Regions from separate parts of the Arthrobacter sp. BL-252-APC-1A genome, predicted to be linked through region 1. Evidence: riboswitches for the same ligand, from Rfam matches in the RefSeq annotation. Region 1 holds a riboswitch; each other region holds the start of a gene.
What was found. Region 1 has a riboswitch for S-adenosylmethionine ahead of FYJ28_RS09040 (methionine ABC transporter ATP-binding protein). Riboswitches for the same ligand answer to the same signal wherever they lie in the genome.

Region 1 (2,191 bases):
TGGCATTGATGGTCAGCGGCACGATCACGGCTGCGGTGCCGATGGTTGTTCCCACCACGAACCGGGTGAACGGGATGATCGCGATCAGCAGGATCAGGAACGGAAAGGAACGCACCAGGTTCACCAGGGAGTCCAGGACCCGGTGCAGCCGCGGTTTGTGCCCCAGCCCGTCCGGCCCAAGGGAGTAGAGCAGCACCCCCAGCGGGGTGCCGATCAGCACCGCCAGCGGGATCGCGACCAGCAGCATGGTGCCGGTCTGCCCCAGCGCGGCGAGCAGTTCCGGCCAGACTTCGGCAATTCGCTCAAGCAACGCGGGCTCCTTCCCGGCCGGCAGCCCGGTCCAGGGTGATTTCATCGGAGATCAGGTACCGGCCGATTGCGGTGGCCGGCGTGAACCCGGGCCGGGCCAGCTCCGCGAGCGCGAACTGTTCCACGACCCGGCCTTCCTCCATCACGGCCACGTTGTCCGCGATGGCCTTGATGACGTTCATTTCATGGGTCACCACCACGATCGTGATGCCGAACCGTGCGTTGACGTCGCTGAGGTACTGCAGCACGGAGGCAGTGGTCCGCGGGTCGACAGCGGAGGTCGGTTCGTCGCACAGCAGCACCTTGGGCCGGGTGGCCAGGGCACGGGCAATTGCAACACGCTGCTTCTGCCCGCCGGAGAGCTTGGCCGGATAGGTCCCCGCTTTCTCCGAGAGGTCGACGACGGCGAGCGCCTCCAGTGCGCGGGCGCGGCGTTCGGCGGCGTTCTTCACTCCGGCGAACTTGAGCGAGAGCTCCACGTTCTGCGCCGCGGTCCGGTTGTTCAGCAGGTTGAAGTGCTGGAAGATCATGCCGATCTCATGCCGGGCTGCCCGAAGCTCGGCATCACCCAGACTGGTGAGGTCCGTTCCATCCACGAGCACGCGGCCGGACGTTGGGCGTTCCAGCAGGTTGATGTTGCGCAGCAGGGTGGATTTACCGGCACCGGAGAACCCGATAATGCCCTGGATGCTTCCCTTGGGGATCGACAGGGTGACGTTGTCCACTGCCGTGAAGGCCGATTCACCGCCCCCAAAGACGGTAGAGACGTTTTCGATCCGGATCATGCTGTCCTCCTGCGGTCTGAGCCCGGGAAGAGGTGCACGCCTCCGCAGGCTCACGCAGCCGTGCGGAAGGCACGGGGCAGCGGACCGCAAAGAGCAGGTGCTTCTCCATCGGTCCTGGCGGTAGCACCCTTCTTCAGCGGAAAGCCCGCGGAAGGGGGTTGCTGCGGCGTCACGGAGCCAGGTCTCTCAGCCGCTCTGGATGGTTACGGGACTATCTAAACCGCCCAGGCACCGGCGGGGCCAGAAGATTTCCCCGTGCGGCCGAATGCGTCGGTGCGTAACGCGCAGCGGCGTCACAATCCGTTTTGTTACGTCCGTGGGGGTCCCTGCCCCAACCCACGCGCCACCCGCGCAGACTCACGGGCGTCCTGCGGCGCGGGAGCACTGATTCTCCTGGGAATCCGCGAGGATGGGAACGTGACACCTACGGAACGCCCCGCCCTTTCGCCCTCGCTTGGGCCGGCCGAATTCCGCCGCTGGTACTGGCTAAAGGAAGAGCTGCAGGCGTTCGCGCGCACGCAGGAGATATCCGCTGCCGGTTCAAAGGAGCAGCTGGCAGAACGCATCGCCGCATTCCTGGCGGGCACACCGCTTCCTCCCCCGGCCGGCAGGCCTCACATGTCCCGGCAGCGGCTCGTACCGCCGCTGACCATCCACACCGTGATTCCGGCGGGACATCCGTGCAGCCAGGTGCTGCGGGAGTTCTTCGTCCACGCCCTCGGGCCCGGGTTCCGGTTCGATGCGCCGATGCGGGAGTTCTTTGCCGCCAATGACGGCACCGCAACGCTGGCGGCCGCCTTGGACCACTGGCACGCCACCCGGGATGCCGCCCCGCGGCCGATCAGCCCGCAGTTTGAACTGAACCGCTTCTCCAGGCATTGGCATGCAGCACATCCCGGCGGCAGCCGCGATCAGATGATTCAGGCCTGGAAAGCGTACCGGGCGCTGCCCGTGGACCAGCGGATCCAGGACAGCGTCTGATGTTCCGTCGCTAGAGTCCAAACCTTCCGGCCTCGATGACCGGGCAGGTGTTCATGACGACGTCGAGCCCTGCGTTTGCGGCGCGCTTCGCGGCGTCTTCATCGACCACGCCCAGC
Region 2 (2,191 bases), on a different contig from region 1:
GTCCTCGAATTCGGGGGATTGCGGGCTGCATCCACGAAACGGTCTCGCATCGAAAACCCTCCACATTGGGACTTGCCCGCCAGTTTGGGACTTTCCTGCCGCGGCGCTGCGCAGGGTTGTCCCAAACTGGCAGAGTTGTCCCGAAGTGGAGCGAAATTGTGCCAGGGGTGTCCCAAAATCGCAGGGATGTCCCGAAGCGGAGAGAAATCGGCAAGCACCTCACCCATGCTGGAAACGCTCCAGTTTGGGAAAAATCGTCCCCGGCGTACCGGAGCGATTGTCACAAACCGGAGCGAATCAACCCAGAACTAGATCTCGACGAGACCCTTCTCCGTAGCGAAGGTGACAGACATGATGCCCGGGGTGCCCTTGGGGGAGACCCAGGTGACGTCCACGGATTCCAGCGGCTTCTCAACCGGCATACCCAGCCACTCGGTCACACGTTCGGCAGAGCCGGCGATCGTGAGCGACTCAAGGGAGACGGTTCCAGCGAAGGCACGGGACGGATGCAGGTCGGCCTTATCCTCATCCCAGCGGAGCATATACGGAACCTGCGGGTCTGCAATCAGTCCGTTGATGCCGATCTGGCGCCAGGTAAGTTCCTGGCCGTCGGGGAACTTGCGGTTGCCCGGAACGGAAGAGCGGCCAAGGCGTTCTTCGAAGGGAGCCAGGTCTTCCACGGCAACACACCAGCCCATCCAGCCGCCGCCGGCTTCAGAGCGTGCGCGCACGGCCTGCCCAAACGGAGCCTTGTCCGAGGCCGGATGGTTCAGTACCTCAACAACCTCAAGGTACTGGTGGTTGGCAAGGGGAATGATCATGTTGCGGGTGCCAAAGCGCGGGTGCACCCCGCCCTTGACGAAGTCGGTTTGAAGGGCAGCAGCAATGCGTTCCGTGGTGGCCAGCAGGCCGTCGGATTCGCAGGCATAAGAGACGTGATCCAGGCGCATGCGAACATCTTGGCACGTTGTGACCTGTGTCTCGACTAAGGCAAGCCTAAGCCGGTAACACGTCTTTTTCATGCTGCGTCATATGGGTTGCGCAACTGCTGGGGGGTTGGTTCTATGGGTACAGGTCATGAGTGCCAGCAGATAGCCCCGGCTTGCTGGCCGGCAACCCTCCAACCGCGGTGGGGTGCCCCGGGTGAAGACCTGGCCGTACGCAAACAGGCGTACCGGCAAGCGCGGGCCACACGTGTCGCTTCGGTGTACTCCGAACCAGACCCGGTGGGGCCCCTGGTCATAAAGGGAGCACAATGTCTGCCAACTGGTCCTTCGAAACCCGCCAGATCCATGCAGGTCAGGAGCCCGACGCCGTTACCGGCGCGCGCGCCCTGCCCATCTACCAAACCTCCTCCTTCGTCTTTCCCAGCGCCGAAGCGGCAGCAAACCGGTTCGCACTGGCTGAGCTCGAACCGATCTACACCCGGATTGGCAACCCCACCCAGGAAGCGGTGGAGAACCGTATCGCGTCCCTGGAAGGCGGACTCGGAGCGCTCCTCCTCGCCTCGGGCCAGGCGGCCGAAACCTACGCGATCCTCAACCTGGCGCAGGCCGGGGACCACATTGTGGCCAGCCCCAGCCTCTACGGCGGCACCTACAACCTCTTCAAGCACACGTTCAAGAAGTTCGGAATCGACGTCACCTTCGTCGCCAACCCGGACAACCTGGACCAGTGGCGGGAAGCGGTCCGTCCCAACACCAAGGCGTTCTTCGGGGAAGTTGTTTCCAACCCCCGCCAGGACGTGCTTGACATTGAGGGGATCTCCGCCGTCGCGCATGAGGCAGGTATCCCGCTGATCGTGGACAGCACCCTGTCCACGCCGTACCTGATCCGGCCCATCGAATGGGGAGCGGACATCGTGGTGCATTCGGCCACCAAGTACCTGGGCGGGCACGGCACGGTAATCGCCGGCGCAATTGTGGACTCGGGCAACTTCGACTTCGGTGCGGATCCGGAGAAGTTTCCAGGCTTCAACACCCCGGACGAGAGCTACAACGGCCTGGTTTACGCCCGCGATCTTGGGGCCAACGGCGTGCTGGGCGCGAACCTGGCATACATCCTCAAGGCCCGCGTGCAGCTGCTGCGGGATCTTGGCTCCGCGCTGTCCCCGTTCAACGCCTTCCTCCTGGCACAGGGCCTGGAAACGCTGAGCCTGCGCATGGAGCGGCACGTTGAAAACGCCGTCGCC
Region 3 (2,191 bases), on a different contig from region 1:
GCCGCAGGCTTTTAAGTTTGCGCTCGGGCACACCGGATACCGCGCGGCCATCCACTGTGATCTCTCCCCCGGTGGAAGCCTCCAATCCGTTGATGAGCCTAACCAGGGTGCTTTTGCCTGCTCCGGAATACCCGATGATGCCGAAGATCTCCCCGGCTTCTATTTCAAGGCTGATGTCCTGCAGCGCCGTAACCGGGGGCTCGCCCCGGCGGGCAGGCGGATAGGTCTTGGAGACGTTCCGCAGTGAAATGAGAGCCATTGCTGTTCCTTGTCCGACAGGCTGCGCGGGCCGGTCCGGCAGCGCCGAACCGGCCCGCGGGCGGATTGCCTACTGTTCTTCGATGTCCTTCTGGACGTCGGCCAGTGAACTGCGCAGGTCTTCGACCGGCACCTTGAGGAACTCAGCGGTGTTGCCTGAAGCCTTCTGCACTCCGTCCTGCACGGCCTGCGTGTTCTGGTAGATCTCCACCAGCTTCAGGTAGGTCTCGTTGTTCTCTTCCCCGGAACGTGCAGCGAAAACGTTCACATACGGGATCGCCTTGGGATCGGAGGGATCGTCCTGGGCAATGGCGTCAGCGGCACTGAGCCCGGCATCCTCGACGAAGTCGTTGTTGATGATCGCCGCGGCGACGTCCGGAAGCGACGTCGGTGTGAGGGATGCTTCGAGCGTAGTGACCTTCACCTTGGACTTGGCCTCATCGACGTCATCGAGCGTGGAGAAGGCGCTTCCGCCGTCGGCCAGGGTCACCAGTCCTGCGGACTGCAGCACCAGCAGCCCGCGGGCCAGGTTGCTCTCGTCATTGGGCACCGCCACAGTGGCGCCGTCGGGGATCTCCTCCACCGAGTCGTATTGCGTGGAGTACAGACCCAGCGGGTAGATGGCGGTGGATCCCACCGGAACCAGGTCCTCCCCGGCAGAGACGTTATACCGGGCAAGGTAGATGATGTGCTGGAACTGGTTCAGGTCCAGTTCGCCCTCGGTGAGAGCGGGGTTGGGCTGGGTGTATTCCGCGAAGTCGATGATTTCGACGTCGATGCCTTCCGCTTCGGCAGCTTCCTCGTAGGTTGCCCAGTACGGATCACTGGCACCCACGACGCCGATCTTTACGGTTCCTTCGTCACCTGCTGCAGAGCCGCAGGCTGCGATGCCCAGGACTAAGAGGGGTGCAGCGGCCAGAGACAGGAGTTTCCTGCTGATTTTCATGGTTCGGTTCTCTCCGGTGGGTTCACGGCGGGCCGTGAACGATGGGGCGCAGGCCGCTGTGAGGGCAGTGCCGGCGCCGTACTTGCCCCGCGGGGATGTCCGCGGCAGGGCCGAATCTTCACCTGGAGCACCCCGCTACGACGAGAGGGTTGCTGTCCAGCCGGCCAGGGCCGATGGCTGGAGCTCTTGATTCTTCCCCCACAGTAGGGACCGGAAGATACGATGGCCACCGGCGCGACATCCGGCGTCGTGCGGCGTCACACGGTGAATTCCAGCGAAATGCAACGTCTCACAGGAGAGAAGGAAAAATGAGCCAGCTGCCCGAAACACAGCCGAGCCCCGGGGATATCTTCGACTTGGCCGCCTCTCATGGCCTGACGCTGGATCCGGGCAGTGTCAGCTTCAATGAAGCCGGCCTGGATTACCGCGTCGCCTTCGCCACGGAGGCCGGCACTGGCCAGGAGTGGGTACTGCGGCTCCCGCGACGCCCCGACGTCGCAGCAAACCAGGCGCGTGAACAGGCAATCCTGGACTTTGTGCGTCCGCGGCTGGGTGTCGCCGTGCCGGACTGGAAAATCCAGGAATCCGATCTGGTGGCCTACCCTCTGCTGCCTGGAACGCCGGGCCTCACTATGAACGCGGAGAACCAGCCGAACTGGCATTTCGATCCGACCTCCGCGAAATACCTTGAGTCCCTGGCAGCGCTGATAGCTTCCCTCCACACGATGGATCCCGCTGCCGCCGCGGCAGCGGGTATTCCGTCAGAGAATCCTGAGGCAGTCCGCGGGTACTGGGCTGAGAACCTGGAAAGGGTGGAGGGCGAATTCCGGATCGATTCTGCCCTGCTCTCCGGCTGGCGGCGGTGGCTGGACGAGGACGGTCTGTGGCCGCAGCGGGTGGTCCTGACCCACGGGGAGCTGTACCCGGCGCATCTGCTGCTCGATGAAACAGACCGGATCGTCTCCGTTCTGGACTGGACCACGGCCA
Region 4 (2,191 bases), on a different contig from region 1:
GCCGAAGACGTCTACCTGTTTGAACCACCGTTGTCTCATGCGGACACTGTAGTGCTTCGGCGTGTCGGCACGGAAAGGCATGCCGCACGGGTCGGCTACGCTCAGCGCATGAGAAAAGTCCGCTGCTGTTCCTCGCGGCACTGACCGCCGCTGCTGAAGCCGGTGTGGGGCTGCTGCTTCTTCTGTATCTGCAGAACACTGCTGGGCTGGAGGTCTACCAGATCGCCCTCGTCTACCTGCCCGGCGGAATCGCGCTGACTGTTCTCCCCCGGGTGCTGCACCGCTATACGGAACGCCGCGGACGCCGGGCCGGATACGTGGCGGCATCAGTCTGTTCCGGCGTAGCGGCCGGATGCCTGGCATTCACACCCTCCGCTGGTGATCGCGGTGCTCTGGGTGCTGACCTGCGCGTCCTGGGCGATGCTGATCCCGATGCATGGGGCGGTCGTGGCTGAGACCGGCAGAGTTCGCCTCGGCCGGGGAATGGCGCTCCTGAGTAATGCAGGACTGATTGGCGCCGCGGCAGGATCCCTGTTGGCAGGCTTCCTCTACGACGGCGGTTCGTGGCTGGTTTCCTGCCTGGTGCTGGGAGCCGTCATTCTCAGCGGGTCCATCCTGGGGCCGCTGGCCCTGAACAGGATGGGTGTCAGAGACAGACCGGACTTCCCTGCCGTGGCACCGGCCCCTGTGGAAACAGGAAACGGGCCGGCAACCGGTTAAGTACTCCCGTTACGAACTGTTGCCCGCCACAGCCGGTATGTGACGAACGTTTGCCCCGGGCCCCTTCCCGCTCCTAGATTGGTAGCCAGAATCAAGAGTTCCAGCCACAGGCCCTGGCCGGCTGGGCGGCAACCCTCTCGCCGTAGCGGGGTGCTCCAGGTGACGATTCGGCCGTTCCGGTGGATCTCCCGGTCCGGCAAGTACAGCGCTGGCATTTCGCGGTTCGCACCGCAGGCTGCGCGTCAGGCAGAGGAATCTCCATGGCACTTGAAACCGATCTCCAGCCCAACGCACTGCGCCGGGCCTTTGGGCGCTTCCCCTCCGGAATCGCAGCACTCTGCGCCGAAGTCGACGGCGCGCCACAGGGAATCGTGGCCTCTTCCTTCACCGTGGGCGTTTCGATGGATCCGCCCCTGGTCATGTTCGCGGTGCAGAATACCTCCCGCACCTGGCCGCTGCTTCGGGCTGCGGACCGGATCGGCGTGTCCATCCTGGGCACGGGGCACGACGGCGTCTGCCGCCAGATCGCTTCCCGCGACGGCGACCGCTTCGCCGGACTAAGCCTGCACGAAGCCGGCACCGGCGCCCTGTTCCTGGACGAGGCCGCCCTCTGGCTTGAAACATCGGTTGAGAACGAGGTTCCCGCCGGGGACCACGCCGTCGTCCTGCTCCGCGTTCACGGCTACTCAACCCACGACGGCGCCCATGAGCCGCTTGTCTTCCACGGCTCGGCGTTTCGGAATCTCGCGGTTCCGGCTTTCGCCTGAGCCGCCCGACCGCGCTAAACGCTCCGTTTTGGGAAATCGCTCCGCCGCGCCACGCAGCGAACAGCACAAACTGGAGCAGCTTGGGGCAATCCGTGGCTAGCGGATCCACCCGGCCGACTCACTAAGCTCAAATAGTGACTTCCGAAATTCCCGTATCCACCCGCCCGTTTGTCCAGGTTGACGTGTTCAGCCCGGAGCCCTTCGGCGGCAACCCGCTCGCCGTCGTCCTTGAAGCCTCCGGCCTAACCGCCGCCCAGATGCAGCGGTTCGCGAACTGGACCAACTTGTCCGAGACCACCTTCCTTCTGCGCCCGGAGGATCCGCGCGCTGACTACCGGGTCCGGATTTTCACTCCGACCGAGGAGCTGCCGTTCGCCGGGCACCCAACCCTCGGCTCCGCCCACGCCTGGCTGGAAGCCGGAGGCAAACCCCGCCAGGAGGGCATGCTCATCCAGGAATCTGCCGCCGGGTTGGTGCGGATAAAAGCGGACGACGACGACGGCGGCCGGCTGGCGTTCGCGGCTCCGGACCTGACACGGTTCGGGCCTGTTGCTGAGCACGAACTGGACCGCGTTGCGGCAGGGCTGGGACTCCCACGTGAGGCGCTGCTGGACGCTGCCTGGCTGGTCAACGGTCCTGAGTGGATCGGTGTGCTGCTGGGCTCCGCTGAGCAGGTGCTGGCGATCCAGCCCAACTACCCGGCC

Region 2: linked by a shared signal. The riboswitch ahead of FYJ28_RS08125 (bifunctional o-acetylhomoserine/o-acetylserine sulfhydrylase) and the one ahead of FYJ28_RS09040 (methionine ABC transporter ATP-binding protein) in region 1 are both predicted to bind S-adenosylmethionine.
Region 3: linked by a shared signal. The riboswitch ahead of FYJ28_RS01350 (MetQ/NlpA family ABC transporter substrate-binding protein) and the one ahead of FYJ28_RS09040 (methionine ABC transporter ATP-binding protein) in region 1 are both predicted to bind S-adenosylmethionine.
Region 4: linked by a shared signal. The riboswitch ahead of FYJ28_RS02710 (flavin reductase family protein) and the one ahead of FYJ28_RS09040 (methionine ABC transporter ATP-binding protein) in region 1 are both predicted to bind S-adenosylmethionine.

Annotation. Positions count from the first base shown of each region.
Region 1 covers NZ_VULS01000005.1:30,518-32,708, forward strand. Annotated here, with positions in the region: gene FYJ28_RS09035 (methionine ABC transporter permease) at 1-310, opposite strand, end outside; gene FYJ28_RS09040 (methionine ABC transporter ATP-binding protein) at 303-1,094, opposite strand; SAM riboswitch class I at 1,197-1,300, opposite strand; gene FYJ28_RS09045 (hypothetical protein) at 1,512-2,075, shown strand; gene FYJ28_RS09050 (CoA-binding protein) at 2,086-2,191, opposite strand, start outside.
Region 2 covers NZ_VULS01000004.1:160,870-163,060, forward strand. Annotated here, with positions in the region: gene FYJ28_RS08120 (VOC family protein) at 309-950, opposite strand; SAM riboswitch class IV at 1,074-1,190, shown strand; gene FYJ28_RS08125 (bifunctional o-acetylhomoserine/o-acetylserine sulfhydrylase) at 1,256-2,191, shown strand, end outside.
Region 3 covers NZ_VULS01000001.1:279,990-282,180, reverse strand. Annotated here, with positions in the region: gene FYJ28_RS01355 (methionine ABC transporter ATP-binding protein) at 1-259, opposite strand, end outside; gene FYJ28_RS01350 (MetQ/NlpA family ABC transporter substrate-binding protein) at 329-1,204, opposite strand; SAM riboswitch class IV at 1,278-1,396, opposite strand; gene FYJ28_RS01345 (macrolide 2'-phosphotransferase) at 1,513-2,191, shown strand, end outside.
Region 4 covers NZ_VULS01000001.1:583,457-585,647, forward strand. Annotated here, with positions in the region: gene FYJ28_RS02695 (PhzF family phenazine biosynthesis protein) at 1-39, opposite strand, end outside; gene FYJ28_RS02700 (hypothetical protein) at 165-455, shown strand; gene FYJ28_RS02705 (hypothetical protein) at 448-720, shown strand; SAM riboswitch class IV at 810-929, shown strand; gene FYJ28_RS02710 (flavin reductase family protein) at 981-1,487, shown strand; gene FYJ28_RS02715 (PhzF family phenazine biosynthesis protein) at 1,622-2,191, shown strand, end outside.